4 regions of the Solibacillus sp. FSL K6-1554 genome follow, and region 3 is predicted to be linked to each of the others. Evidence: a T-box and tRNA genes for the amino acid it is inferred to sense, from the RefSeq annotation. Region 3 holds a T-box; the other regions hold tRNA genes.
The links. A T-box is a leader RNA that pairs with one kind of tRNA and senses whether it is charged. The one in region 3 lies ahead of leuS (leucine--tRNA ligase), so its partner is inferred to be a tRNA-Leu.

Region 1 (7,467 bases), 2.5 Mb from region 3:
AAATAGCTTTAGGGCTAGCCTCGTGATTGAGAATACCGGAGGTAGAGCACTGTTTGGACTAGGGGGGCATCTCGCTTTACCGAATTCAGACAAACTCCGAATGCCGGATATTTATACACGGGAGTCAGACTGCGAGTGATAAGATCCGTAGTCAAGAGGGAAACAGCCCAGACCACCAGCTAAGGTCCCCAAGTAATCGTTAAGTGGAAAAGGATGTGGCGTTGCTTAGACAACCAGGATGTTGGCTTAGAAGCAGCCATCATTTAAAGAGTGCGTAATAGCTCACTGGTCGAGTGACGCTGCGCCGAAAATGTATCGGGGCTAAACGATTCACCGAAGCTGTGGATGCATACTTTGAGTATGCGTGGTAGGAGAGCGTTCTAACAGCGTTGAAGTCAGACCGGAAGGACTGGTGGAGCGGTTAGAAGTGAGAATGCCGGTATGAGTAGCGAAACATGGGTGAGAATCCCATGCACCGTATGACTAAGGTTTCCTGAGGAAGGCTCGTCCGCTCAGGGTTAGTCGGGACCTAAGCCGAGGCCGATAGGCGTAGGCGATGGACAACAGGTTGATATTCCTGTACCACCTCCTCACCGTTTGAGAAATGGGGGGACGCAGTAGGATAGGGTAAGCACGCCGTTGGTTGCGCGTGTTCAAGCAGTAAGGCGTGTATGTAGGCAAATCCGCATACTTTAACGTTGAGCTGTGATGACGAGCTCGTATGAGCGAAGTTCCTGATTTCACACTGCCAAGAAAAGCCTCTATCGAGGTGAGAGGTGCCCGTACCGCAAACCGACACAGGTAGTCGAGGAGAGAATCCTAAGGTGTGCGAGAGAACTCTCGTTAAGGAACTCGGCAAAATGACCCCGTAACTTCGGGAGAAGGGGTGCTTCTTTGGGTGCATAGCCTAGAGAAGCCGCAGTGAATAGGCCCAGGCGACTGTTTAGCAAAAACACAGGTCTCTGCAAAACCGTAAGGTGACGTATAGGGGCTGACGCCTGCCCGGTGCTGGAAGGTTAAGAGGAGCGGTTAGCGCAAGCGAAGCTGTGAATTGAAGCCCCAGTAAACGGCGGCCGTAACTATAACGGTCCTAAGGTAGCGAAATTCCTTGTCGGGTAAGTTCCGACCCGCACGAAAGGCGTAACGATCTGGGCACTGTCTCAACGAGAGACTCGGTGAAATTATAGTACCTGTGAAGATGCAGGTTACCCGCGACAGGACGGAAAGACCCCGTGGAGCTTTACTGTAGCCTGATATTGAATTTTGGTACAACTTGTACAGGATAGGTAGGAGCCAGAGATCTCGGAGCGCCAGCTTCGAAGGAGGCGTCGGTGGGATACTACCCTGGTTGTATTGAACTTCTAACCCATGCCCCTTAGCGGGGTAGGAGACAGTGTCAGGCGGACAGTTTGACTGGGGCGGTCGCCTCCTAAAGAGTAACGGAGGCGCCCAAAGGTTCCCTCAGAATGGTTGGAAATCATTCGTAGAGTGTAAAGGCATAAGGGAGCTTGACTGCGAGACCTACAAGTCGAGCAGGGTCGAAAGACGGGCTTAGTGATCCGGTGGTTCCGCATGGAAGGGCCATCGCTCAACGGATAAAAGCTACCCCGGGGATAACAGGCTTATCTCCCCCAAGAGTCCACATCGACGGGGAGGTTTGGCACCTCGATGTCGGCTCATCGCATCCTGGGGCTGTAGTCGGTCCCAAGGGTTGGGCTGTTCGCCCATTAAAGCGGTACGCGAGCTGGGTTCAGAACGTCGTGAGACAGTTCGGTCCCTATCCGTCGTGGGCGTAGGAAATTTGAGAGGAGCTGTCCTTAGTACGAGAGGACCGGGATGGACATACCGCTGGTGTACCAGTTGTCTTGCCAAAGGCATCGCTGGGTAGCTATGTATGGACGGGATAAGTGCTGAAAGCATCTAAGCATGAAGCCCCCCTCAAGATGAGATTTCCCATTACGCAAGTAAGTAAGACCCCTGAAAGACGATCAGGTAGATAGGTTCGAGGTGGAAGTGCGGTGACGCATGCAGCTGACGAATACTAATCGGTCGAGGACTTAACCACATTTTATTGCTCAATTCAATGAAACGTTTATCCAGTTTTGAAAGAATGAAATTTCTTTTAACTAAATAATTAAGTGAAGTGATGATGGCAAAGAGGTCACACCCGTTCCCATACCGAACACGGAAGTTAAGCTCTTTAGCGCCGATGGTAGTTGGGGGCTTCCCCCTGCGAGAGTAGGACGTCGCTTCGCTTATTTTTTTTGGAGGATTAGCTCAGCTGGGAGAGCACCTGCCTTACAAGCAGGGGGTCGGCGGTTCGAGCCCGTCATCCTCCACCATTTTAATCAAGAGCCATTAGCTCAGTTGGTAGAGCATCTGACTTTTAATCAGAGGGTCGAAGGTTCGAGTCCTTCATGGCTCACCAGTTTATAATCATTATTTATACTGTCAGAGTAAAAATATCTTAAGCATTTTGCGGAAGTAGTTCAGTGGTAGAACACCACCTTGCCAAGGTGGGGGTCGCGAGTTCGAACCTCGTCTTCCGCTCCAAAAAATGCCGGGGTGGCGGAACTGGCAGACGCACAGGACTTAAAATCCTGCGGTGAGTGATCACCGTGCCGGTTCGATTCCGGCCCTCGGCACCATCTTTATAAATAAACAATATGCGCCCGTAGCTCAATTGGATAGAGCGTCTGACTACGGATCAGAAGGTTGTGGGTTCGACTCCTGCCGGGCGCGCCATATTACTCAACTGGATAGAGCTTACATTGCTTTAACTAGTAGAGATAACTATTGATCTTGGCTACCTAGCTCAGCTGGCTAGAGCATTCGGTTCATACCCGAAAGGTCGTGGGTTCGACTCCCTCGGTAGCCATTTTAAAATTTTGGAGGTATACCCAAGTCTGGCTGAAGGGATCGGTCTTGAAAACCGACAGGCGGGTAACACCGCGCGGGGGTTCGAATCCCTCTACCTCCTCCATTTTTACAAACTGGGTACTTAAAACAGGTTCAAACATAATATTATCGCGGGGTGGAGCAGTGGTAGCTCGTCGGGCTCATAACCCGAAGGTCGCAGGTTCAAGTCCTGCCCCCGCAACCAAATGGTCCCGTGGTGTAGCGGTTAACATGCCTGCCTGTCACGCAGGAGATCGCCGGTTCGATCCCGGTCGGGACCGCCATTTATGGGTTTGTAGCTCAGTTGGTAGAGCATTAGATTGAAGCTCTAAGTGTCGGCGGTTCGATTCCGTCCAAACCCACCATATGCGGGTGTAGTTTAGTGGTAAAACCTCAGCCTTCCAAGCTGATGTTGTCGGTTCGATTCCGATCACCCGCTCCAGTTTTTAAATAGGGCCTATAGCTCAGCTGGTTAGAGCGCACGCCTGATAAGCGTGAGGTCGATGGTTCGAGTCCATTTAGGCCCACCATATATAATTATTCCGAAGTAGCTCAGTTGGTAGAGCATCCGGCTGTTAACCGGCAGGTCGCAGGTTCGAGTCCTGCCTTCGGAGCCATGGCCCGTTGGTCAAGTGGTTAAGACACCGCCCTTTCACGGCGGTAACACGGGTTCGAATCCCGTACGGGTCATTTCTAAGCATGTAGCAGAAGCTGCATGCTTTTTTTATTTGTAAAGGATTTTAAATTTCTTATAGTCCGTAGTCTTTCTCGAAATAGGATATTAGTTTAACGATATAGAGATTGTTGTGAAAAAGGGGAGAAGCGACAAATCCTAACTATAATTTTGAGTGGTCATGAAAAGGATGAACAATCCATTACTACCAAAAAGATAATTTAAATACTATTCAAAAATAACTTTCTTTCTTTATTAAAAAATTTATAATAAATAAGGGAGGTTAGAAAATGAAAAAAGTATTTAGTCTATTATTAGTGTTTCTTCTAACTATATCCTCGATGTTATATGCTACACCAACAAGTGCGGAACAAGTGTTTACCGATGTATCGCCAAAGCATAGTAACTATCAGGATATAGCTTTTTTATTGGATAAAGGTATTATTAGCGCCGATAAAAAGATATACGGTGTAAAGGATATTGTGACACGCGAAGAAGTGGCTGTCATGGTCGCAAAAGCTGTTGGTCTTGACGGCACACAGCGAGCTACGAAGTTTAAAGATGTTCCGAAGTCTCATAAAAACAGCGGGTATATTCAATCAGCTGTGGAGGCCGGTATCATTAACGGCTATACGGATGGTACATTTAAGCCGACGACAAAAGTGACACGTGGTCATATGGCTGCATTTATTGCACGTGCATTTGATTTACCGAATGGCACGAAAACCTTTAAAGATGTGAAAAAAGGGCATACGGCATATGAAGCAGTGAGCCAATTAGCTGCAGCCAATATTACAACTGGTTATGAGGATGGTACATTTAAGCCTGCGAATAATTTAACGCGTGCTCATATTTCTGCATTTTTAGCACGTGCAGTGAAATATCAGGAAGGTTTAGGCTCAACATCTTCTAAATTGAACGTACACTTTTTAGATGTTGGACAAGGAGACTCGATTTTCGTTCAAGCACCAAATGGAAAAACAATGCTTATTGATGCAGGGACGAAAGAATACGGCAGCACGGTTGTTGCTTATTTAAAATCTAAAAATGTGAAGAAGCTTGATTACGTAGTAGCAACACATCCAGATGCCGATCATATCGGTGGATTAGCTGCAGTACTGGAAAGCTTTACGGTTGGCGAGTTTATTAACAGCGGGAAAGTCCATACAACGGTAGCATATGAAAATTTACTGCAGATGGTAGTTGATAAAAAAATTCCTTATACAGAGCCGAAAGCGGGAGACTTGATTTCATTGGATTCAAATGTGAAAACTCAAGTTTTAGCTGTCAATGCACAAGCAAGTGATATGAATGATGCTTCCATCGTATTAAAACTGACGTATCAAAATATGTCTTTCTTATTGATGGGCGATGCGGATGCAGGAATCGAAGAGCAAATTGCGAAGAAATATGATGTTTCCGCAACGATTTTAAAAGCGGGTCATCACGGTTCAAGTTCAAGTAGTTCGCTTGGATTTTTACAAAAAGTAAATCCGAAAGCGGTTATTTTAAGTTATGAAGAAGGCAACAGCTATGGCCATCCTCATAAAGAAGTGCTTTCAAACATTAAAACGGTTGGTACAAAAGCTTACGCAACTGCACAGGATGGAACAATTGTTGTGACAACGAACGGTCAATCCTACTCGATTAGTGCGAAAGAGTTCATCGTGCCGAATACGATACCTGAAAAACCAAAAGGTGATGTGAATTCAGGGACGTATGTCATTCCAGGAGCACCGACTGCATTTAAAAACTGTACAGAAATGCGGGTTTATTATCCGAAAGGTGTCAGCTCATCGCATCCTGCTTATGCAACAGCAAGAGACGGCGATAAAGATGGCTGGGCTTGTGAATTATAATATACGTGAAGCAGCTTAAGTGAAATTTTGCTTAAGCTGTTTTTTATTGGGCGGTTTTATTAGAACATTGATGTGGGTTATTAGAAGAGTAGTAGGGGATATTAGAAGAAATTTGAGCGATATTAGAAGTTTCGCCGGTTCCAGCTGTATTGAAGTAACGTTTTCAGCTTAATACGTTGAAACTGAAATGCAATGCGATTTTATTAGAACAACCGGACCGGATATTTGAAGAAGTCCGGGGGATATTAGCTAATCCAAAAGGGATATTAGAACAAAGTGACTGCTTATTTTCCGTTTACGGCAAACAGTGAAGAGTTTAAAGAAATGCACCAGCAGTTTTCTTATTTACTGGGCGAGTACTACAGGCAAGAAAAGAAATTTGAAAAAGCAATCCAATTCATTTAATTATAAAGGAGACGAGGAATATGAAGAAAAACGTTAAATTATCGCTATTATTATTAAGTGTGGCATTGGTGACATTGTCTATCCCAATTTATCCCCCAGTTTTATCTTAATAAAAAGCGCCATTCAGAAGCTTTATTTAAGCTGCTGGATGGCGTTTTACATTATTTCATTACCTTTGATTTCATCAAAAAAGCATATCCTTCTGCACTCTCCAATGAAAAAGATGCGCCCTGACCTTCCATTACATCAACAAGAACTTGCATATGCTTCAAATACTCCGACTGATGCTTATCAATATAATACGGAACATCCGAAATTTCCCCGAGAAGTACAAGCTGGCTGCTAATATAGTGCCCGTCCTTTGTAAAACACATTGGCACCGTACCATCGCAGCAACCGGAAGACTGCTCAAACACCAAATTTCCATGCTTTGCCTTCAACAGCTCGATAACCTCAACCGCTTTTTCAGTCGCGACTAACTTTTCCATAAAGCATCCTCCTATAAAAAAGAGGATGTACTGTAAAAGCACATCCTCTAATAGTTCGCTTCTCGCTTTGGCTTAGAAGAAACCTTGAGCGTTTTTGTTGTAGCTTACTAACATACATTTTGTTTGTTGGTAGTGATCTAACATCATTAAGTGGTTTTCGCGACCGATACCTGATTTTTTATATCCGCCGAATGCAGCGTGAGCAGGGTATTGGTGGTAAGTGTTTGTCCAAACACGACCAGCTTGGATACCACGTACAGCGCGGTAAGCTGTATCCATGTTACGTGACCATACACCAGCACCTAGACCGAATTCAGTGTCGTTGGCGATTTCCATAGCTTCTTCGAAAGTAGAGAAAGTTGTTACAGAAAGAACTGGACCAAAGATCTCTTCTTGGAAGATACGCATTTTGTTGTGACCTTTGAATACTGTTGGTGCTACATAGTAGCCGCCTTCTTGGTCAGCATCTAATTGGTTTTGGTAGCCGCCGATAAGTAGCTCAGCGCCTTCTTCTTTACCGATTTCGATGTAAGATAAGATTTTTTGTAATTGCTCATTTGAAGCTTGAGCACCCATCATTACTTCTGTATCTAACGGGTTACCGATTTTGATTGCTTTAACGCGTTCTAATACACGTTCCATGAACTTGTCATAGATAGATTCGTGAACTAATGCACGTGAAGGACAAGTACAAATTTCACCTGAGTTTAATGCGAACATTACTAAACCTTCGATAGCTTTATCCAAATACTCATCGTCATGATCCATTACGTCTGGGAAGAAGACGTTTGGTGATTTACCGCCAAGCTCTAATGTTACAGGGATAATATTCTCTGTAGCGTATTGCATAATTAAACGACCTACTCCAGTAGAACCAGTGAACGCCACTTTGTTAATGCGTGGGTTCGTAGCAAGTGGTTTACCAACTTCAATACCTAAACCATTAACAACGTTGAATACGCCTTTTGGTAATAAGTCTTGAATTAATTCGATTAATACCATGATTGAAGCTGGTGTTTGTTCAGCAGGCTTCATCACGATTACGTTACCAGCAGCTAATGCCGGAGCAATTTTCCAAGAAGCCATTAATAATGGGAAGTTCCAAGGAATAATTTGACCGACAACCCCGATTGGCTCGTGGAAG
Region 2 (7,467 bases), 530 kb from region 3:
AAAAGCCCCAAATTATTTTCGGATTGTCCTCGATTAATGGATAGCTTATCTTATCGATGATTCTTGAGATTCCGTAGCCGCCCTTCACTAAAAAGACTGCCTTCACTTCCGGATCAACAATCATTTGGTGAAAGTCTTTAATCCGCTCCTCGTCGGAACCTGCCAAATAGCCTTCGTATGCCTGTACCGTATTACCAAGCTTATACTTTAAACCTAATTCCTCTAAAAACGCTAATTTATCCCCTAATGATTCTATATTAAGCGGACTACTTAAATTAACTAATCCGACTGTATCGCCATGCTGTAACCTTGCTGGTCGAATTTTCATGCTAATGACCTCCTTTTGCTTCTGTCGTTATTGTATCATAGCGTTTTATGTAAAGCGCATTGCAAATTCCATGTGGTTGTCCTTATAATAGATAAAATCAATTTCCAATATAAGGAGATGCTCAATAATGAAATTTCCACCACAGCTACTGCTCATTTTGGCTACTTTATTGTGGGGCGGCAACTTTGTAATTGGACGAGCTGTTTCAGGAGATATTCCTCCGATTACACTTGCCTTTTTACGTTGGATTGTCGCCTTTCTCGTATTTTTCCCAATCGCTTACAACCGGACGAAAAAAGAATGGCCTGCGCTGAAACAGCATTGGGGTGCTGTCATCATTTTAGCAATAACAGGAGTTGCCGCATTCAATACACTCGTCTACATCGGCTTGCATGATACAACATCCATTAATGCATCTTTAATGAATTCATCAACACCGATTATTATATACATACTGAGCTTTATCTTTTTAAAAGAACGGTTAACGAAGTTCCAAATGATCGGCACACTGCTTTCTTTAGCCGGAGTGCTCTTTATTATATCCGGAGGCTCATTACAAATCCTGCTTTCATTTTCATTCAACAAAGGGGACTTGATCGTTTTGATTGCGGTAGTGTGCTGGAGTTTCTATTCATTACTCATTAAAAAGTACGCAGGTAAGCTGCCGGGTTATTCTACGTTTTTAGTGACGATTGCAATCGGAGCTATTATGTTACTGCCGTTCGCAGTATATGAACTACTAACAACATCACAAGCAATCGTATGGAACGCTTCGACAATTGGGGCGATTTTTTATGTAGGGATCATTGCTTCGATAGTTGCCTTTTTAAGCTGGAACAATGGCGTTGTCTCATTAGGAGCAAACAAAGCAGGAATCTATCTAAACTTCATTCCTCTATTTGCCACAATCTTTGCTGTACTGTTTTTAAATGAGCAACTCCTCATCGCTCAAGTAATCGGAGGCATTGCGGTAATTACAGGAGTATTTATTTCATCGATCAAATAAAGGAGTGCACAATGTATGCACTCCTTTACCTTATTTTACATCTGTATAAATAACCGTCACATCTGGATGGTTGTGCAGTGCGCTCGCAGGGAAATCTTCTGTTACGACACCGCTGCGTAAACGTTCAAATGCCTCCTGTTTTGATGCACCTGAAATTAATAATACAATCTTTTTAGAACTTAAAATCGTTTTGATTCCCATTGTAATGGCATGTGTCGGCACATCATCAATTGAATCAAAATAGACTTGATTCGCTTCACGTGTAGACTGTGCAAGCTCTACAATATTTGTACCTAAATCAAAAGGAGTTCCAGGTTCATTAAAACCGATATGTCCATTTACACCAATTCCTAAAAGCTGTATATCAATATTTCCTGCCGCATTAATCAATGCATCATATTCAGCGGCAGCTTTTTCTAAATTCGACTTATTACCAGCTGGTAAATAAATATTTTCCCGTTTCATATCGATATGATTAAACAGGTTATAGTCCATATAATAATGGTAGCTCGCTTCATTTGCCGGATTAATACCGATATATTCATCCAAGTTGAAAGACTTTGCCTGTTTAAAAGATATTTCGCCTGCCTTATACGCAGCTACAAGCTTTTTATAAAAGCCTTCCGGGGTACCTCCTGTAGCCATTCCAAATACCGTTGAACTATCCTTTTTTAATTGATCTATAAAAATCGTTGCGGCAATTTTACTCAACTCATCATAGTTTGCCGCTTCAATCCACTTCAAATTTGTTGCTACATTCATTTGTTTAATTCCCTACTTCCTCGCTATTTTCCATAATTTATATCACTTAAATAAAATACGTTTTTTTAAAATTCATTCCTAACATCACTATGTTAATTTTATAGTAAATAATTTTAATACGCCAGAAAAAACGTGCAGGATTTTCTGGAAAACATACTAATTTCCTTTGTATATAATATGATATTCTCCCATACTAATCTCCCAATATTCCGTACGCAGACTTTATTTTTCTCATTATCATATAAAAGAATCGATGAATCTATTCTTTCCTAATTTCACTTATAAATACCACTGTTGAAGTCGGATTCTATAATCTATTCTATGCTCTTTAAAAAGATTATGGGACTTTATATATCGATTATAAAAATAAAAAAAGACTTCACAGTATGAACTGTGAAGTCTTTTTTTCAGATACCGAGTGTGGGACTTGAACCCACACGCCTCGCGGCAACGGATTTTGAGTCCGTCGTGTCTGCCATTCCACCAACTCGGCAAAATAAGGTAAAAAAAAATCGGTTTCTCCGATTAAATAAAATATGGAGGCGGCAACCGGATTTGAACCGGTGATAAAGGTGTTGCAGACCTGTGCCTTACCACTTGGCTATGCCGCCATATTTGGAGCGGAAGACGAGGTTCGAACTCGCGACCCCCACCTTGGCAAGGTGGTGTTCTACCACTGAACTACTTCCGCAAAATAAAAAAATGGCTGGGGTACCTGGATTCGAACCAGGGCATGACGGAATCAAAATCCGTTGCCTTACCGCTTGGCTATACCCCAAATATTTAAATTATGATATAGAATGGGGCGACTGATGGGAATCGAACCCACGAATGCCTGAACCACAATCAGGTGCGTTAACCACTTCGCCACAACCGCCACTATATTATAATTTTAACACTTAAACCTAAATAAAAATGGGGCGACTGATGGGAATCGAACCCACGAATGCCTGAACCACAATCAGGTGCGTTAACCACTTCGCCACAACCGCCACTATATTATTTTAAGTATTTTTAAGTTATTTGGCAGGGGCAGTAGGAATCGAACCCACACTGACGGTTTTGGAGACCGTAGTTCTACCTTTAAACTATGCCCCTATCAAAAGGATGGTGGAGGGGGACGGATTCGAACCGCCGAACCCTAAGGAGCGGATTTACAGTCCGCCGCGTTTAGCCACTTCGCTACCCCTCCAGGTAATGGTGCCGGCGAAAGGAGTCGAACCCTCGACCTACTGATTACAAGTCAGTTGCTCTACCAACTGAGCTACACCGGCAAAAATATGGTGGGTTTGGACGGAATCGAACCGCCGACACTTAGAGCTTCAATCTAATGCTCTACCAACTGAGCTACAAACCCACAAATTAATTTTTTAAAAAAATGGCGGTCCCGACCGGGATCGAACCGGCGATCTCCTGCGTGACAGGCAGGCATGTTAACCGCTACACCACGGGACCATTTGGTTGCGGGGGCAGGACTTGAACCTGCGACCTTCGGGTTATGAGCCCGACGAGCTACCACTGCTCCACCCCGCGATAATACTATTTGTTTAATGGTGGAGGATGACGGGCTCGAACCGCCGACCCCCTGCTTGTAAGGCAGGTGCTCTCCCAGCTGAGCTAATCCTCCAATGCTGGATACTACTTATGTATCTTTTGGTGACCCGTACGGGATTCGAACCCGTGTTACCGCCGTGAAAGGGCGGTGTCTTAACCACTTGACCAACGGGCCTCTTTATAAATTAAGCCTGGCGGAGAGTAAGGGATTTGAACCCTTGATGCAGGGTTACCCGCATACACGATTTCCAATCGTGCTCCTTCGGCCACTCGGACAACTCTCCAAGATTTAATGGCTCCGAAGGCAGGACTCGAACCTGCGACCTGCCGGTTAACAGCCGGATGCTCTACCAACTGAGCTACTTCGGAATAATTCTATAACAGCCTAGCGACGTCCTACTCTCACAGGGGGAAGCCCCCAACTACCATCGGCGCTAAAGAGCTTAACTTCCGTGTTCGGTATGGGAACGGGTGTGACCTCTTTGCCATCATCACTAGACTATTTAATCGAAAGACATTATTTATTATATCATACTTTTCTTATTTGTCAAGTATTTTTATAATAATTTTTCATTCTTTCAAAACTGGATAAACGTTTCATTGAATTGAGCAATAAAATGTGGTTAAGTCCTCGACCGATTAGTATTCGTCAGCTGCATGCGTCACCGCACTTCCACCTCGAACCTATCTACCTGATCGTCTTTCAGGGGTCTTACTTACTTGCGTAATGGGAAATCTCATCTTGAGGGGGGCTTCATGCTTAGATGCTTTCAGCACTTATCCCGTCCATACATAGCTACCCAGCGATGCCTTTGGCAAGACAACTGGTACACCAGCGGTATGTCCATCCCGGTCCTCTCGTACTAAGGACAGCTCCTCTCAAATTTCCTACGCCCACGACGGATAGGGACCGAACTGTCTCACGACGTTCTGAACCCAGCTCGCGTACCGCTTTAATGGGCGAACAGCCCAACCCTTGGGACCGACTACAGCCCCAGGATGCGATGAGCCGACATCGAGGTGCCAAACCTCCCCGTCGATGTGGACTCTTGGGGGAGATAAGCCTGTTATCCCCGGGGTAGCTTTTATCCGTTGAGCGATGGCCCTTCCATGCGGAACCACCGGATCACTAAGCCCGTCTTTCGACCCTGCTCGACTTGTAGGTCTCGCAGTCAAGCTCCCTTATGCCTTTACACTCTACGAATGATTTCCAACCATTCTGAGGGAACCTTTGGGCGCCTCCGTTACTCTTTAGGAGGCGACCGCCCCAGTCAAACTGTCCGCCTGACACTGTCTCCTACCCCGCTAAGGGGCATGGGTTAGAAGTTCAATACAACCAGGGTAGTATCCCACCGACGCCTCCTTCGAAGCTGGCGCTCCGAGATCTCTGGCTCCTACCTATCCTGTACAAGTTGTACCAAAATTCAATATCAGGCTACAGTAAAGCTCCACGGGGTCTTTCCGTCCTGTCGCGGGTAACCTGCATCTTCACAGGTACTATAATTTCACCGAGTCTCTCGTTGAGACAGTGCCCAGATCGTTACGCCTTTCGTGCGGGTCGGAACTTACCCGACAAGGAATTTCGCTACCTTAGGACCGTTATAGTTACGGCCGCCGTTTACTGGGGCTTCAATTCACAGCTTCGCTTGCGCTAACCGCTCCTCTTAACCTTCCAGCACCGGGCAGGCGTCAGCCCCTATACGTCACCTTACGGTTTTGCAGAGACCTGTGTTTTTGCTAAACAGTCGCCTGGGCCTATTCACTGCGGCTTCTCTAGGCTATGCACCCAAAGAAGCACCCCTTCTCCCGAAGTTACGGGGTCATTTTGCCGAGTTCCTTAACGAGAGTTCTCTCGCACACCTTAGGATTCTCTCCTCGACTACCTGTGTCGGTTTGCGGTACGGGCACCTCTCACCTCGATAGAGGCTTTTCTTGGCAGTGTGAAATCAGGAACTTCGCTCATACGAGCTCGTCATCACAGCTCAACGTTATAGTATGCGGATTTGCCTACATACACGCCTTACTGCTTGAACACGCGCAACCAACGGCGTGCTTACCCTATCCTACTGCGTCCCCCCATTTCTCAAACGGTGAGGAGGTGGTACAGGAATATCAACCTGTTGTCCATCGCCTACGCCTATCGGCCTCGGCTTAGGTCCCGACTAACCCTGAGCGGACGAGCCTTCCTCAGGAAACCTTAGTCATACGGTGCATGGGATTCTCACCCATGTTTCGCTACTCATACCGGCATTCTCACTTCTAACCGCTCCACCAGTCCTTCCGGTCTGACTTCAACGCTGTTAGAACGCTCTCCTACCACGCATACTCAAAGTATGCATCCACAGCTTCGGTGAATCGTTTAGCCCCGATACATTTTCGGCGCAGCGTCACTCGACCAGTGAGCTATTACGCACTCTTTAAATGATGGCTGCTTCTAAGCCAACATCCTGGTTGTCTAAGCAACGCCACATCCTTTTCCACTTAACGATTACTTGGGGACCTTAGCTGGTGGTCTGGGCTGTTTCCCTCTTGACTACGGATCTTATCACTCGCAGTCTGACTCCCGTGTATAAATATCCGGCATTCGGAGTTTGTCTGAATTCGGTAAAGCGAGATGCCCCCCTAGTCCAAACAGTGCTCTACCTCCGGTATTCTCAATCACGAGGCTAGCCCTAAAGCTATTTCGGAGAGAACCAGCTATCTCCAGGTTCGATTGGAATTTCTCCGCTACCCACACCTCATCCCCGCACTTTTCAACGTGCGTGGGTTCGGGCCTCCAGTGAGTGTTACCTCACCTTCACCCTGGACATGGGTAGATCACCTGGTTTCGGGTCTACGACCACGTACTAATTCGCCCTATTCAGACTCGCTTTCGCTGCGGCTCCGTCTTCTCAACTTAACCTCGCACGTAATCGTAACTCGCCGGTTCATTCTACAAAAGGCACGCTATCACCCATTAACGGGCTCTAACTACTTGTAGGCACACGGTTTCAGGATCTATTTCACTCCCCTTCCGGGGTGCTTTTCACCTTTCCCTCACGGTACTGGTTCACTATCGGTCACTAGGTAGTATTTAGCCTTGGGAGATGGTCCTCCCGGATTCCGACGGAATTTCACGTGTTCCGCCGTACTCAGGATCCACTCTGGAGGGAATGAACTTTTGACTACAGGGCTTTTACCTTGTTTCGCGGACCTTTCCAAGTCGCTTCGTCTAATTCATTCTTTTGTAACTCCGTATAGAGTGTCCTACAACCCCAAAGAGCAAGCTCTTTGGTTTGGGCTCTTCCCGTTTCGCTCGCCGCTACTCAGGGAATCGAATTTTCTTTCTGTTCCTGCAGGTACTTAGATGTTTCAGTTCCCTGCGTCTGTCTTCAACACGCTATGAATTCACGTGAAGATACTATCCGATTAAAGATAGTGGGTTCCCCCATTCGGAAATCCCCGGATCAAAGCTTACTTACAGCTCCCCGAGGCATATCGGTGTTAGTGCCGTCCTTCATCGACTCCTAGTGCCAAGGCATCCACCGTGCGCCCTTATTAACTTAACCAAAAGTTAACACTTAGATCAGAGATCTAAGATTTAAGTTTACACGTCAATTGCTTGACTTGTTTAAAAATCTATAAAATAGAAATTTGATTTATTGCTTTCAATGTCGTTTTATCCAGTTTTCAAAGAACGAAGCAGCTGACTTCAATCACATCGTGAGAAGCTTCACTGATTTTGCTTCATGCAGCTTTGCGACGTAAGCGCAAGCGTCAGGAGCAAGGTTTGAAGTATTTCATTCATTTAAGAATGAACCTTCAAAACTGAACAGCA
Region 3 (7,467 bases):
AATTCTTGTACTTTGCTGTCTGCTAAAGCAACTTTTTCTAAATCTTCCTTAGTAATATCTTTTGCAACCGTTACTTTTGCACGTACTTTACCTAAAACTTGTACAACAACTTCGATTTCATCGTCTACTAGTTTTGACTCATCGAATGTTGGCCATGTTGCATACGTAATTGTATCTTCATGTCCTAAAATTGACCAAAGCTCTTCAGCAATATGCGGTGCGATTGGCGATAAAAGTTTCACGAAGCCTTTTGCATATTCTGTTGGAATAACTTCCGCTTTGTAGCAATCATTAATGAATACCATCATTTGTGAAATTGCTGTGTTGAAGCGAATGCCTTCGTAGTCTTCCGTCACTTTTTTCACAGTTTGGTGATACACTTTTTCCAATGTTGTGTCAGCAGAATCTTGAACTTTTGCAGCAAGCTTTCCTTCATCTGTGACGAATAGACGCCAAATACGATCTAGGAAACGACGTGCCCCGTCAAGACCGTTCGTGCTCCATGCTACAGAAGCTTCCAGTGGACCCATGAACATTTCGTATAAACGTAATGTATCAGCACCATGTGAAACGATAATGTCATCAGGGTTTACAACATTGCCTTTAGATTTAGACATTTTTTCATTGCCTTCACCTAGAATCATCCCTTGGTTAAATAACTTTTGGAACGGTTCCTTCGTATGAACAAGTCCTAAATCATAAAGCACTTTATGCCAGAAGCGTGCGTATAGTAAGTGAAGTACCGCGTGCTCTGCGCCACCGATATAAATATCGACTGGTAGCCAATGTTTTAATAGTTCCGGATCTGCAAGCGCCTGATCATTTTTCGGATCGATATAGCGCAGGAAGTACCATGATGAACCGGCCCATTGTGGCATTGTATTCGTTTCACGGCGTCCTTTTTTGCCTGTTACTGGATCAACTACATTCACCCATTCTTCAATATTTGCAAGTGGTGATTCACCAGTACCTGAAGGACGGATATTTGTTGTTTTCGGTAATTCCAATGGCAGTTCCTCTACAGGAATCGTAGTCATTGTGCCATCTTCCCAGTGAATTACTGGAATTGGTTCTCCCCAGTAGCGTTGACGGCTGAATAACCAGTCGCGTAAACGGTAAGTAATTTTCTTTTCCCCTACACCATTTTCCACTAACCATTCAATTGCCTTCGCAATACCGTCTGCTTTATTTAATCCGTTTAAGAAGTCCGAGTTAATATGCGCACCGTCACCAGTGAATGCTTCATTCTCAATGTCTCCGCCTTCAAGAACTGGAATGATTTCTAAATTGAACTCTTTTGCAAATTCATAGTCACGCTCATCATGTGCAGGAACAGCCATAATTGCACCAGTTCCGTATGTTGCCAATACATAATCCGCAATCCAGATCGGCACTTGTTTGCCGTTGATCGGGTTCACTGCATAAGCACCTGTGAATACACCTGTTTTTTCTTTTGCTAAGTCTGTACGTTCTAAATCAGATTTTAATGATACTTTTTCCAAGTATGCCTCTACTGCTTCTTTTTGCTCTGCAGTAGTAATGTCAGCTACTAATTTATGCTCTGGTGCTAATACACAGTATGTCGCGCCAAATAATGTATCCGGACGTGTTGTAAATACTTCGAAGTTTTTGTCTGTGCCAGCAACAGTGAATTTCACTTGTGCGCCTTCAGAACGGCCGATCCAGTTACGTTGCATTTCCTTAATTGATTCAGGCCAGTCAACATCAACTAAATCATCGACTAAACGGTCTGCATATTTTGTAATACGCAGTACCCATTGTCGCATCGGACGACGTACTACCGGGTGACCGCCACGCTCAGAAACTCCGTCGATTACTTCCTCGTTAGCAAGAACCGTACCTAATGCTTCACACCAGTTTACTGCCACTTCATCTACATACGCTAAATCCATTTCCACTAACTTAGTGAAAATCCATTGCGTCCATTTATAATAAGACGGGTCAGTTGTGTTAATTTCACGATCCCAGTCATAAGAGAAGCCTAGCTCGTTAATTTGACGTTTGAATGTCGCGATGTTTTTAGCTGTAAATTCAGCTGGGTCATTCCCTGTATCAAGTGCATATTGCTCTGCAGGTAAACCGAATGCATCCCAACCCATTGGATGAAGGACATTGTAGCCTTGCATACGTTTAAAACGAGACAAAATATCTGTCGCTGTATAACCTTCAGGGTGTCCTACGTGCAGACCCGCACCTGATGGGTAAGGGAACATATCCAATGCATAAAACTTTGGCTTATCCATTTCATTTTCAGTTTTGAATGTTTTATTGACATCCCAAAACGTTTGCCACTTTTTCTCAATTTGCTGATGATTAAAACTCACAATAATTCCTCCTTTAAATATATTCTTGCTGTGGTTTATGTATTTTAGGCGTATCATCAATGATTTAACAGAATATTTAAAAAATAAAAAAATCCCGTCCCATCTTATGATAAGAAGGGACGAGAGATATTTTTTACTCCCGCGGTACCACCCAAATTAGTGACGCAGCACTCAGCTTCATTTCTTAACGCGAATACACGGCCATTAGCTACTATTACTTCACTAAAGCAAACTCCGAGGCGAGTTCAACTTGACACTTACCGGCTTCCACCTGCCGCCAGCTCTCTATAAAGTGTGTCCATTTACTATTCCTCATCACAGTCAATATTATTATTTCATTCATTTTAACGAATTCAACACAAAAGCACAAGTAACTGTTTTATGTTTGTTCTTTTCCTAGCGTACGATCAAAGAGCAGACATGGAATAATGGCAACGATAATTAGTACCGATAATATAAGCATTAATATTTGCATGCCATATAAATCTACCATTAACCCGCCAAACACAGGCCCAATCATCCGCCCAATTGTCGATGCACTATTGACGAGCCCTTGATAAAAACCTTCTTGTCCATGAGGTGCCAGTTTATTGGCAATCATCGGAATGACCGGTGTGAAGAACACTTCCCCAAATGTCAAAATGACCATCGCTGCAGCAAACATCTTAAAGTCCTGGGCAAAATAAACGACGATATAAGATAGCGACATCAATATCAGCCCAAGCACCAGCTGATGCTTTATTTTGTTTTCCCAACGTGTAACAAGCGGACGGATAATCGGCTGAACAGCAACGATCATAAAGCCGTTGATTGTCCAGAGTAAACTGTATTCAGACAGGCTCATTCCTAATCCTTGTGTATAAGAAGAAATGGTCGCGCTCCATTGGGAGTAGCTTAACCAGCAGACGATTAAAGATATACTTAATATACTAAGCGCCACAATCGGCCCTCTGTTTCTTCTTTTTGTCTCATTACCTGAGAAAGGTTTTGTTGTCAGTCCCTTCATATCAAAACGCTTATATGTTGTGATGACAAGTACAAAAAATACAGCATAGAAAAATAGATTCGCACTAAATACATAGTCAAACTTAATATCGGCAACAATGCCAGCCAATGCCGGGCCGATTGCGACCCCTACGTTGTTTGCCAAAAAGATCGAGTTAAAAGCACGTCGACCTCCTTCTGGCCAGGCACTTCCTGCAATCGCATAAATCGCCGGGTATACAATCCCTCCACTAAAGCCCATCATCGTTAAAAATATGATGTATTGTGGCCAATCATGCCAAATCGTTAATAGTGTGATTGACAATAAATTAAATACAACCCCAATTAAAATTGCTTTATAGCCACCTAATTTATCAAATAAGTAACCGCCTACTAGATTGCCGAAAACACCAGCCAATGAATTTAACATAAGGACAATTCCAGCGGTAGTTAAGGATTTTCCTAAATGATCATGAATATAAATACTATTTAAAGGCCATAAAAACGAATTTCCGACCGTATTTACGAATGTACCAATAATTAATAGCCATACTTGTTTCGGCACTAACTTTCCTCCTTCAATATTTGCTCAATTTACTAGTTTATTCTTTAACAGGAATTTGTACAAGAAAAAGATTTCTATTAGGACACGATGTTCTGTCCATGTTAGAATAATACGTTAGAGGAGTGAACAAGGAATGACAGAAACAAATTTTCCTTTCCCGTCAGATGGGAAACGTTATTATACATGGAATCGCTATTTACGAAACGAATTCGGAAAGAAAGTATACAAAGTCGCTTTGGATGCAGGGTTTGATTGTCCAAACCGTGATGGGACGGTCGCTTTTGGCGGTTGTACATTTTGTTCAGCAGCTGGTTCAGGTGACTTTGCGGGCAGTAAAGTCGATCCGATTCCCGTACAGTTCGAAAAGATCAAAGCAAAAATGGAGAACAAATGGAAAGACGGCTTAACAATGGCCTACTTCCAAGCGTATACAAATACACACGCTCCACTTGAAGTACTAAAGGAAAAGTTCGAAGCAGCGCTTGCCTGTGAAGGAGTAATGGGCCTTTCAATTGCAACGCGTCCAGATTGCCTGCCGGACGATGTTGTAGAATATTTGGCAGAGTTAAATGAACGCACGTATTTATGGGTAGAATTGGGACTTCAAACGGTTCATGAAAAAACGGCCAATTTAATTAACCGTGCACATGATTATGCGACATATGTGGAAGGGGTTAATAAATTGCGCAAGCATGGCATTCGTGTAGTGACGCATATTATTAACGGATTGCCGCTAGAGGATTACGATATGATGATGGAAACGGCCCGTGAAGTGGCAAAGCTCGATGTCCAAGGTATCAAAATCCATCTTCTGCACCTTTTAAAAGGAACACCACTTGTGAAGCAATACGAAAAAGGCATGCTGGAATTTATGGAAAAGGATGCTTATATTCAGCTTGTAGCAGATCAGCTTGAAATTATTCCGCCTGAAATGATTGTCCACCGTATTACTGGTGATGGTCCAATCGATTTAATGATCGGTCCGATGTGGTCTGTCAACAAATGGGAAGTTCTGAACGGAATTGATGCAGAGCTGGAACGTAGAGGTTCTTATCAAGGGAAGTTTTATAAGGCGGAAGTGTCCAAATGAAATTAGAACGTGTTCTTCAATATGCCCAAACATTATTGGAAATGTCGGTTTCCGAGGGTGATATTGCGGTCGATGCAACAGCTGGAAATGGACATGATACTCTTTTTTTAGCAAATCTCGTTGGGGATGACGGCTATGTATATGCTTTTGATGTGCAAAAAGAAGCGGTTGATGCGACATTGCACCGTCTGCTCGACAATGCACTCGAGCATCGGGCTATTGTTTTAAAAGACGGACATGAAAATGTAGCAAATTATATTCATAAACCCGTATCAGCAGCAATTTTCAATCTTGGCTATTTGCCCGGCAGCAATCATGAAATTGTGACAAAGCCGAATACTACAATCCAAGCGATCGAAAGTTTGTTAAAGCTGTTAAAAGTCGGAGGAATGATCGTTTTAGTCGTCTATCACGGTCACGAAGGCGGAAAAAATGAGCGCGATGAAGTAATCCGCTATGTAAGTGATTTACCGCAAAAACATGTACATGTTCTGCGCTATGAATTTATGAATCAGAAAAATGATCCCCCGTTTATCATTGCATTAGAAAAAGTAAAAGAATTTCCGATAGAGGGCTAAGTTTTCTTAGCTCTTTTTCATATCCTTAATGAGGTGAAATGATGCGTTTATGGCATACCGAGTTAATTCCCTTTATCCCAAAAAGTCAGCTGCTTGCCCAGTGGCGCGAGTTGAACAGCATTTTCGTGAAGGAAGACAACCATGTATTAATCAATTATATTTATGAATACCCAAAAGAGGATTTATATATTTATACGCAAATTGTTCTGAAGGAAATGCGCGCCAGAAACATTACAATTCGTACGATTGATAAGATGGATCGTTATTTTGTCGATCTTCGTTTGTCTGAAAATGAATACTATCCGCCATACAGCCGCCACCATAATGATAAGTATTTAACGATTTGCTACTATAATTTATATGAAAAATATATTCGCGGACAAAAAGATTTTACTGCGGAACAATTTGAGGCACTACATCAGTATTATTCCATAAAAAAAGGAGCAGCTTTTTAACTAGCTGCTCCTTTTAATCTACTAATCTTTCTTATATGTCTCCCAGAAATCAGCATTTTTAATTCCGAGTTTTTTCGGATCAAATACTGGGTCTTTTCCTTCTTTTTTCTGTTGCTCATAATCCTTCAACGCAATGAGGGCCGGTTTCATGATGAATAATAGCATAATTACGTTAATCCAAACCGTTAATCCTAAACCAACGTCACCGAATGCCCAAGCTAAATCGGACGTTTTAACTGTGCCGTAAAATGCCGAAGCCAATAATACGAATTTCATTAACAATATCCCGATACGTCTTGCACTGCCATTAAACATATACGAAACATTTGTTTCAGCAATATAGTAATATGCCATTAATGTAGTGAAAGCAAATAGGAATAAAGAAATTGCGACAAACCCTGAACCAAAGTTATTTAAAGATGGGAACGCATCATTTACAGCTGCTTGTGTAAAGCCTGAATACGTAATCGTCTCATCCATTTTTGCTTCAATCAGAGCTCCGTCTTGACTACCCTCATGGACATTGTATGTACCCATGAATAAAATCATTAATGCTGTTGCAGTACATACCAAGATTGTATCAATATAAACTGAAGCTGCCTGCACTAAACCTTGCTTTGCAGGATGCGATACTTCTGCAGCAGCAGCTGGATGTGCACCAGTACCTTGACCTGCTTCGTTTGAGTAGATGGCACGTTTTACACCCCAGAAAATTGCGCTACCGATCATCCCGCCAAATACTGCATCTGTAGCGAAAGCACTACGGAAAATTAAAGCAAACACTTCAGGCACAGCTGTAATATTCATAATAATAATAATAGCCGCTACTAACAAATACGCTAATGCCATGAATGGTACTAAAATTTGGGCAGCATTTGCAATACGCTTAACACCACCAAAAATAATAACCGCCAGCAGGAGAATCGTAACTAGTCCAGTTACCCATGGTTCAATTCCAAATGCATTATCAACTGCACCTGCGATGGCATTTGCCTGAACTCCAGGCATTAAAAATGCAACAGAGATAATCATCGCAATGGCAAAAATAACACCTAATGCACGTATTCCAGTTGTTTTTTCAATGTAGAACGCCGGACCACCACGATACTGTCCATCTTTTTTCTCTTTATAAATCTGAGCTAACGTCGACTCCATATACGCCGTTGATGCCCCGATAAATGCTGTCACCCACATCCAGAACACCGCACCCGGACCACCGAATGCAATAGCTGTTGCGGTACCAACGATATTACCTGTACCGACACGGCCCGACAATGCAATCGACAATGCCTGGAACGAAGATACACCTGCTTCTGATTTTTCTCCTTTGAACATTAACTTGAACATGTCTCCAATTAGCCTGACTTGTGCAAACTTTGTTAGGATAGAGAAAAATAAACCAACGATTAAAATACCATAAATCATAACAGGACCCCATAAAATATTGTTG
Region 4 (7,467 bases), 2.7 Mb from region 3:
GACGATTTTATCGAACGCCTTACACCCTATTTTAAAGAACTTAGCAATCTCACAAATATGACGACATTGCTATCGCTTTGGGTAAATGATTCCCCTGTAATCACAAATATTTGGAATACGAATTTTGGCTTAAGTATCGGTGCGCAAGTCGGTACGAAACTGCCGATTAATTCATCTACAGGAAAAATTTTTGCGGCCTATGCTAATTCCTTGGAAATTACGAACTGGATTGAAGCTCAGCAAAATGAACTTGCCAATTTTGATGTTGCGGCTTTTCAACGCGAGCTGAAAGGAATTCGCAAAAACGGGTTTTCGTTTGCACATGAGCCTCTTGTCCGTCATGTTTCCTCTATCGGTTTACCAATACTCAATTACAAAAATGAGCTTGTCGGTGCCATCACAGTTGTTGGCTTTGAAGAGGACGTACCTACAGACACTTCATCTGAAATGATGCAGCAAATTATTGATATGAGTAAAGAAATGTCGACTGTATATGGCTTTAAAGAGAAAGGGAACTAATCCCCTTTCTCTTTTTAATTTTCCGTTATTCAGCTCTTAACTTCACTTTTGCGTGTGTTGAAGTAATTATATAAAAAGTCTGCTACATCATAGTTTGTTTCCTTGTGACTGCCGAATAAATGATCACGTAATAACACAAGCGCACGGTCAAGGTCGTCAGCTGTATCTGCATGAATAATTTCACCCCAGCGACGTGCTGAATTTTGTACCATTGCTGAACGCGGTTGGCGCTCTTTTTGATAACGTAAAAATGCTTCATTGTACGTTGCTTCATTTTCTAAAGCTTCTCCTAATACATATGCATCTTCAAGTGCCTGTGCACCGCCTTGTGCTAAATATTGGAGCATCGGGTGAGCTGCATCTCCCAATAGTGTTACATTTTCATCTGTCCAGTTTTCTATTGGCAGACGGTGGAACATCGGCCAGCGGAATTGAGTCGAAATATACTTTAACGCACGCTCTACATCCGGATGTGCACCTTCAAAGCGTTGTTGCATTTCTTCCGGAGTCCCCCAGTCGCCTTCCGGTTTATAGTCATATGTTTTGAAAACAACAACTTGATTATATAACTCACCGCGACGAACAGGATATTGTACTAAGTGTAAGTTCGGTCCAATCCACATAATCACATCATCCATTGCAATATCGCCTTCAGCAGTAATCTCTTCAATCGGTAATGTCCCACGGTATGCTACATATTCCGAACAGATCATTTCGTCTTGAGAAAATAGCTTACGTACATTTGATTTAATACCATCTGCCCCGATTGCTGCTTCTGCTGTATAGGACTCACCACGTTGGTTTGTAATCGTTACTTGATCTGGCGTTTGTGATACTGTTTGGATTTGCTCATCGTTTTTAAATGAAATACGGTTATTTTTCAAACATGCTTCATATAAAACACGGTGTAGATCCGAGCGGTGCAATACAACGTACGGCTGCTTGAAACGCTCCTGGAAACCGTCAGTCAAATCAAGTACAGCTAATTCCTTTGCCGTATAAATATCTTTTAGCACTAAGCGCTTCGGTACGACCGCTACATTCAATATTTCTTCTTTAACACCTAATTGGTCCAATACATGCAGTGCGTTAGGTGCTAATTGTATACCTGCTCCTATTTCTCCGAATGCAGGTGCTTGTTCTAATACTGCTACCGTTTTATCTGTGCGTTGTACTATTGAAAGCGCTGTCGCTAAACCGCCAATTCCCCCACCAACTACAATTACATCACTAATATTTGTCATATCATTACCTCCAATTCTATAAATAGAGAACTTTGTTTACTTATAATGAAAATGTAACGTAAAAGAGAAACATTTGTCAATAATATTTCTAAATTTACTGATAATTAATTGATTTTAATAGGTCCTAAATCACTTATTTAAAAGATTTTTCTGAAAAATATTGACTTTACTACCTAAAGTACTTTATATTTTCTTTAAATAGAGAACTTTGTATTCTATTTCGATAAAGGAGGATAACTATGAAATTAGTCAACTATACAGTGAACGGTATTACACGTGCTGGAGCGATTGTGAAGGAACAAGTAATCGATTTAAACCATGCTTTTGAAGCAAAACTTCAAGCAGAAGGTGAATATCGTTATAAGGAGATTGCCCATGCTTATGTGCCGGCAACTACAGATGGTATTTATGAAGGCGGGAAAAAATCTATTGAATTGGCGCAACAAGCTGTCGACTTCATTTTAGAGAATCCAAATGCTTCTATTACAAAAGCGGTTTTTGATCGTAACGAAGTACATGTTGGAGCACCAGTATTAAATCCAGGAAAGATCATTTGTGTAGGTCACAATTACCGTGAGCATATTCTGGAAATGGGCCGTGAGTTACCAACACATCCAGTTATTTTCGCTAAATTTGCAAATACACTTTTAGGGCCTGATGATGATATTCCATTCTATCCGATTTCTGAACAGCTTGATTATGAAGCAGAGTTTACATTTGTTATTGGCAAACAAGCCCGTAATGTTTCAGAAGAAGACGCCCTGGATTACGTAGCCGGCTATACAATTACGAACGATGTGACTTATCGTGATATCCAACGTCGTACATTACAATGGCTGCAAGGTAAAACAGTAGACGGTTCTGCACCGATGGGACCTTATTTATTAACAGCTGATGAATTACCGGATCCATCAGGGTTATCTGTTGTATTGACAGTGAATGGCGAAGTACGCCAGCAAACGAACACGGCTAACTTAGTATTTTCTGTACAAAAGCTAGTTGCTTTCCTTTCTAACTTAATGACATTAGAGCCGGGTGATGTAATTTTAACAGGTACTCCAGGTGGTGTTGGGGTTGCAATGAATCCTCCGACTTTCTTGAAAGACGGCGATGTTGTCCGCATCGAAATTGATAAAGTTGGTGCTCTGGAAAACAAAGTAGCAGCTGCAAATGTGCCAGTTAGTGTATAACCTTCAATACGGTCTAGTATTCTTTATGCACAATTACTATTAAAGGAGTGAAGATGTATGGCAGGAGTATCAGAAGAAGTAAAAGAGTTTATGAAAAGTGATACGGTAAAAGATTTTACAAAAGATATTGAACAATATCATTTAGGTCCACTTTGGGAAGCCATTCCGGAAATTATGAATCATACACCAAAGCCACAAGCACAAGCTTACCTTTGGAGTGATGAACTAATTAAAAAGAAAATGGGCGAAGCAGCACAAATCTTTACACCAGATCGTGGTGGAGAACGTCGTGCAATCTATTTCCAAAATCCAGGATTAACATATCGTCAGCCATGGGGTTGGGCATCTACTACACAAACGATTTACGTAGCGGTACAAATGCTGTTACCGGGTGAAAAAGCCCCCTCTCACCGTCACTCTCAATCAGCATTGCGCTTTATTTCTGAAGGACAAGGCGCCTACACAATCGTACAAGGCGAACGTATTTTCATGGAGGAAGGCGACTTTTTAATTACACCTAAAGGTTTATGGCACGGGCATGAACATGTTGGCGATGAGCCGATGTTATGGACAGACGCGCTGGATATCCCGACTTTATACGGAATCGGCGGTACTTTCTTCGATCCTTATGAAGGCGGTTTACAAGAGCCGAATATTCCGGATAACTTCACGGAAAAGCGTTATCGTGGAGGAATGGTACGCCCTGTCGGAGATGACAAGTATACAGTAGCACCACTTGCCAACTATAAATGGGATCGTACGGTTGAAGGAATTAAAGGCTTAATGTCATTTGATCCAGACCCGCATCATGGTTTTGCTGTTGAATATATTAATCCTTCTACAGGTAAAGCAGCCAACCCGACATTAGGTACACGTATGCAGCACTTACCAGCTGGCATGCATACAAAAGCTTTACGCCATACGCATTCTACTGTTTATCAAGTGCATAGAGGTGAAGGCTATACAGTTATTAACGGTACACGCTTTGACTGGAAAAAAGGCGATTACTTTGTCGTTCCAAACTGGGCTTGGTATGAGCACTATGCTTCAAAAGATTCGTACTTATTCTCTGTAAATGATATTCCAATTATGGATCGTTTTGAATTAGAGATCGAGCAAGCGTATGAGTCGAATAATGGTCACCAGGAAGTGACTGGAGAATTTAAAGCTGCATTCCGTTAATGCAGCATCTATAAAAATTCTGCCCAATTTTTATAGAACGTAAAACTCTTCATTTTTAATCACATAGTATAACAATTGAACTTTGAACAATTTTCCACGCATCCCTTTTATAATATATCTCAAAAAACATCCTACATCGATAAATCGTCCATGCCGAAAGCGATTTGTCTGTAGGATGTTTTTTATTAAAGTATAAATTTGTAATAGCTGTATGATTTACTATTTGTATCGCTCATTACAGCTGGACAGTCTACCAGGTAACCTTCATTTTTATTGATGGCCCTCCCTTTACTAAACAAAAGGCTCTGTTAAATTTAATTGTTGATTTTGAAATAAATAATTAGAGGAGCTCAGCAAATTAAGTTCCTCTAATTATTTTCCTTTCATGACAATACTCATACTCTAATTTAACCTTTAGTTTTCTACACGAATAAAGCACTTTTCATATATTTCAATGGCTTCAATTTGTAAATCATTTAAATTAATCTTCAATTCAACTTCAAGGTCTTCATTTTCTTCTCCATCCCAGCAGATGTATATTTCACAAATATCACCCTTCGGGAGCAATTCTTTTAGAGAATGACATAAATCGAGAAAATTTTTTTTAGATTTTTCATAGTTATGTGGAGAATAAGCCTTATTATAGTCCGTCAATTCCCAAATAGGATTTGCAAATTGTAAAATCTCAAAGATATAGGGTGTCGTAAAATGCTTTTGTTTAACTATGTTAAGATGTTCTGCATCGGGGCAAACATAGTCAACTTCATATTCATGTTCTACATCACCTTCATTTCGTTTTATCGGAAAATTAAAGCCTATATAGGCTATCATACTCATTTCTTCAAACTCCTTAACATTCAGTATTTCAAATAATTCCCTATGTTGAATTCATTTTTAAAATAACAAAAAACACATTGCAAAATCTGCAATGTGTTTTCTTTCAAGTGTATATGACCCGTACGGGATTCGAACCCGTGTTACCGCCGTGAAAGGGCGGTGTCTTAACCACTTGACCAACGGGCCAATGGCTCCGAAGGCAGGACTCGAACCTGCGACCTGCCGGTTAACAGCCGGATGCTCTACCAACTGAGCTACTTCGGAATAATACTATGGTGGGCCTAAATGGACTCGAACCATCGACCTCACGCTTATCAGGCGTGCGCTCTAACCAGCTGAGCTATAGGCCCATAGTATGGTGGGTTTGGACGGAATCGAACCGCCGACACTTAGAGCTTCAATCTAATGCTCTACCAACTGAGCTACAAACCCATAAAAAAAATGGCGGTCCCGACCGGGATCGAACCGGCGATCTCCTGCGTGACAGGCAGGCATGTTAACCGCTACACCACGGGACCAACATCTAAAGTAAAAATATTAAAAATGGAGGAGGTAGAGGGATTCGAACCCCCGCGCGGTGTTACCCGCCTGTCGGTTTTCAAGACCGATCCCTTCAGCCAGACTTGGGTATACCTCCAAAGGGAATAAAATATAAATGGTGGAGCCTAGCGGGATCGAACCGCTGACCTCCTGCGTGCAAGGCAGGCGCTCTCCCAGCTGAGCTAAGGCCCCATAAATAATGGTCGGAATGACAGGATTCGAACCTACGACCCCTTGGTCCCAAACCAAGTGCTCTACCAAGCTGAGCTACATTCCGAATATGTCAGTAAAAATATATTATGGCGCGCCCGGCAGGAGTCGAACCCACAACCTTCTGATCCGTAGTCAGACGCTCTATCCAATTGAGCTACGGGCGCGCATTATTAGAGATAAGAATTATAAAATGGTGCCGAGGGCCGGAATCGAACCGGCACGGTGATCACTCACCGCAGGATTTTAAGTCCTGTGCGTCTGCCAGTTCCGCCACCCCGGCATTTTGGAGCGGAAGACGAGGTTCGAACTCGCGACCCCCACCTTGGCAAGGTGGTGTTCTACCACTGAACTACTTCCGCAAAATGCTTAAGATCTATTTATTCTGACAGTATGTATAATTTTATAAAACTGGTGAGCCATGAAGGACTCGAACCTTCGACCCTCTGATTAAAAGTCAGATGCTCTACCAACTGAGCTAATGGCTCTCTAAATGGTGCCGGCGAAAGGAGTCGAACCCTCGACCTACTGATTACAAGTCAGTTGCTCTACCAACTGAGCTACACCGGCATTTAGAAATGGTGGAGGATGACGGGCTCGAACCGCCGACCCCCTGCTTGTAAGGCAGGTGCTCTCCCAGCTGAGCTAATCCTCCAATATTCTAGCGAAGCGACGTCCTACTCTCACAGGGGGAAGCCCCCAACTACCATCGGCGCTAAAGAGCTTAACTTCCGTGTTCGGTATGGGAACGGGTGTGACCTCTTTGCCATCATCACTTCACTATTGAAAGAATTTCATTCTTTCAAAACTGGATAAACGTTTCATTGAATTGCGCAATAAAATGTGGTTAAGTCCTCGACCGATTAGTATTCGTCAGCTGCATGCGTCACCGCACTTCCACCTCGAACCTATCTACCTGATCGTCTTTCAGGGGTCTTACTTACTTGCGTAATGGGAAATCTCATCTTGAGGGGGGCTTCATGCTTAGATGCTTTCAGCACTTATCCCGTCCATACATAGCTACCCAGCGATGCCTTTGGCAAGACAACTGGTACACCAGCGGTATGTCCATCCCGGTCCTCTCGTACTAAGGACAGCTCCTCTCAAATTTCCTACGCCCACGACGGATAGGGACCGAACTGTCTCACGACGTTCTGAACCCAGCTCGCGTACCGCTTTAATGGGCGAACAGCCCAACCCTTGGGACCGACTACAGCCCCAGGATGCGATGAGCCGACATCGAGGTGCCAAACCTCCCCGTCGATGTGGACTCTTGGGGGAGATAAGCCTGTTATCCCCGGGGTAGCTTTTATCCGTTGAGCGATGGCCCTTCCATGCGGAACCACCGGATCACTAAGCCCGTCTTTCGACCCTGCTCGACTTGTAGGTCTCGCAGTCAAGCTCCCTTATGCCTTTACACTCTACGAATGATTTCCAACCATTCTGAGGGAACCTTTGGGCGCCTCCGTTACTCTTTAGGAGGCGACCGCCCCAGTCAAACTGTCCGCCTGACACTGTCTCCTACCCCGCTAAGGGGCATGGGTTAGAAGTTCAATACAACCAGGGTAGTATCCCACCGACGCCTCCTTCGAAGCTGGCGCTCCGAGATCTCTGGCTCCTACCTATCCTGTACAAGTTGTACCAAAATTCAATATCAGGCTACAGTAAAGCTCCACGGGGTCTTTCCGTCCTGTCGCGGGTAACCTGCATCTTCACAGGTACTATAATTTCACCGAGTCTCTCGT

Region 1: it has a tRNA-Leu gene. The T-box ahead of leuS (leucine--tRNA ligase) is inferred to sense a tRNA for this amino acid. The anticodon was not compared.
Region 2: it has a tRNA-Leu gene. The T-box ahead of leuS (leucine--tRNA ligase) is inferred to sense a tRNA for this amino acid. The anticodon was not compared.
Region 4: it has a tRNA-Leu gene. The T-box ahead of leuS (leucine--tRNA ligase) is inferred to sense a tRNA for this amino acid. The anticodon was not compared.

The regions. Positions count from the first base shown of each region.
Region 1 is NZ_JBBOSS010000001.1:455,416-462,882, forward strand. Features, by position in the region: rRNA gene MHB58_RS02245 (23S ribosomal RNA) at 1-2,065, shown strand, start outside; rRNA gene rrf (5S ribosomal RNA) at 2,140-2,255, shown strand; tRNA gene MHB58_RS02255 (tRNA-Val) at 2,267-2,342, shown strand; tRNA gene MHB58_RS02260 (tRNA-Lys) at 2,353-2,428, shown strand; tRNA gene MHB58_RS02265 (tRNA-Gly) at 2,479-2,553, shown strand; tRNA gene MHB58_RS02270 (tRNA-Leu) at 2,560-2,648, shown strand; tRNA gene MHB58_RS02275 (tRNA-Arg) at 2,669-2,745, shown strand; tRNA gene MHB58_RS02280 (tRNA-Met) at 2,805-2,878, shown strand; tRNA gene MHB58_RS02285 (tRNA-Ser) at 2,891-2,983, shown strand; tRNA gene MHB58_RS02290 (tRNA-Met) at 3,029-3,103, shown strand; tRNA gene MHB58_RS02295 (tRNA-Asp) at 3,107-3,182, shown strand; tRNA gene MHB58_RS02300 (tRNA-Phe) at 3,188-3,263, shown strand; tRNA gene MHB58_RS02305 (tRNA-Gly) at 3,267-3,340, shown strand; tRNA gene MHB58_RS02310 (tRNA-Ile) at 3,352-3,428, shown strand; tRNA gene MHB58_RS02315 (tRNA-Asn) at 3,440-3,515, shown strand; tRNA gene MHB58_RS02320 (tRNA-Glu) at 3,517-3,588, shown strand; gene MHB58_RS02325 (S-layer homology domain-containing protein) at 3,862-5,430, shown strand; gene MHB58_RS02330 (hypothetical protein) at 5,707-5,835, shown strand; gene MHB58_RS02335 (DUF779 domain-containing protein) at 5,997-6,323, opposite strand; gene exaC (acetaldehyde dehydrogenase ExaC) at 6,396-7,467, opposite strand, start outside.
Region 2 is NZ_JBBOSS010000001.1:3,468,632-3,476,098, forward strand. Features, by position in the region: gene MHB58_RS17270 (S66 peptidase family protein) at 1-328, opposite strand, end outside; gene MHB58_RS17275 (DMT family transporter) at 456-1,334, shown strand; gene nagB (glucosamine-6-phosphate deaminase) at 1,365-2,096, opposite strand; tRNA gene MHB58_RS17285 (tRNA-Leu) at 2,509-2,589, opposite strand; tRNA gene MHB58_RS17290 (tRNA-Cys) at 2,634-2,707, opposite strand; tRNA gene MHB58_RS17295 (tRNA-Gly) at 2,713-2,787, opposite strand; tRNA gene MHB58_RS17300 (tRNA-Gln) at 2,800-2,874, opposite strand; tRNA gene MHB58_RS17305 (tRNA-His) at 2,898-2,973, opposite strand; tRNA gene MHB58_RS17310 (tRNA-His) at 3,013-3,088, opposite strand; tRNA gene MHB58_RS17315 (tRNA-Trp) at 3,121-3,194, opposite strand; tRNA gene MHB58_RS17320 (tRNA-Tyr) at 3,205-3,288, opposite strand; tRNA gene MHB58_RS17325 (tRNA-Thr) at 3,295-3,370, opposite strand; tRNA gene MHB58_RS17330 (tRNA-Phe) at 3,378-3,453, opposite strand; tRNA gene MHB58_RS17335 (tRNA-Asp) at 3,476-3,551, opposite strand; tRNA gene MHB58_RS17340 (tRNA-Met) at 3,555-3,629, opposite strand; tRNA gene MHB58_RS17345 (tRNA-Val) at 3,648-3,723, opposite strand; tRNA gene MHB58_RS17350 (tRNA-Glu) at 3,751-3,825, opposite strand; tRNA gene MHB58_RS17355 (tRNA-Ser) at 3,843-3,934, opposite strand; tRNA gene MHB58_RS17360 (tRNA-Asn) at 3,944-4,019, opposite strand; rRNA gene rrf (5S ribosomal RNA) at 4,034-4,149, opposite strand; rRNA gene MHB58_RS17370 (23S ribosomal RNA) at 4,270-7,198, opposite strand.
Region 3 is NZ_JBBOSS010000001.1:2,940,715-2,948,181, forward strand. Features, by position in the region: gene leuS (leucine--tRNA ligase) at 1-2,345, opposite strand, end outside; T-box leader at 2,458-2,673, opposite strand; gene MHB58_RS14585 (MDR family MFS transporter) at 2,725-3,894, opposite strand; gene MHB58_RS14590 (TIGR01212 family radical SAM protein) at 4,028-4,984, shown strand; gene MHB58_RS14595 (class I SAM-dependent methyltransferase) at 4,981-5,562, shown strand; gene MHB58_RS14600 (pyrimidine dimer DNA glycosylase/endonuclease V) at 5,604-6,017, shown strand; gene MHB58_RS14605 (alanine/glycine:cation symporter family protein) at 6,039-7,467, opposite strand, start outside.
Region 4 is NZ_JBBOSS010000001.1:238,308-245,774, reverse strand. Features, by position in the region: gene MHB58_RS01265 (IclR family transcriptional regulator) at 1-519, shown strand, start outside; gene MHB58_RS01260 (FAD-dependent monooxygenase) at 549-1,763, opposite strand; gene MHB58_RS01255 (fumarylacetoacetate hydrolase family protein) at 2,003-2,953, shown strand; gene MHB58_RS01250 (cupin domain-containing protein) at 3,011-4,135, shown strand; gene MHB58_RS01245 (hypothetical protein) at 4,550-4,972, opposite strand; tRNA gene MHB58_RS01240 (tRNA-Glu) at 5,087-5,158, opposite strand; tRNA gene MHB58_RS01235 (tRNA-Asn) at 5,161-5,236, opposite strand; tRNA gene MHB58_RS01230 (tRNA-Ile) at 5,246-5,322, opposite strand; tRNA gene MHB58_RS01225 (tRNA-Phe) at 5,329-5,404, opposite strand; tRNA gene MHB58_RS01220 (tRNA-Asp) at 5,415-5,490, opposite strand; tRNA gene MHB58_RS01215 (tRNA-Ser) at 5,517-5,609, opposite strand; tRNA gene MHB58_RS01210 (tRNA-Ala) at 5,629-5,704, opposite strand; tRNA gene MHB58_RS01205 (tRNA-Pro) at 5,713-5,789, opposite strand; tRNA gene MHB58_RS01200 (tRNA-Arg) at 5,813-5,889, opposite strand; tRNA gene MHB58_RS01195 (tRNA-Leu) at 5,917-6,005, opposite strand; tRNA gene MHB58_RS01190 (tRNA-Gly) at 6,010-6,084, opposite strand; tRNA gene MHB58_RS01185 (tRNA-Lys) at 6,135-6,210, opposite strand; tRNA gene MHB58_RS01180 (tRNA-Thr) at 6,217-6,292, opposite strand; tRNA gene MHB58_RS01175 (tRNA-Val) at 6,302-6,377, opposite strand; rRNA gene rrf (5S ribosomal RNA) at 6,387-6,502, opposite strand; rRNA gene MHB58_RS01165 (23S ribosomal RNA) at 6,566-7,467, opposite strand, start outside.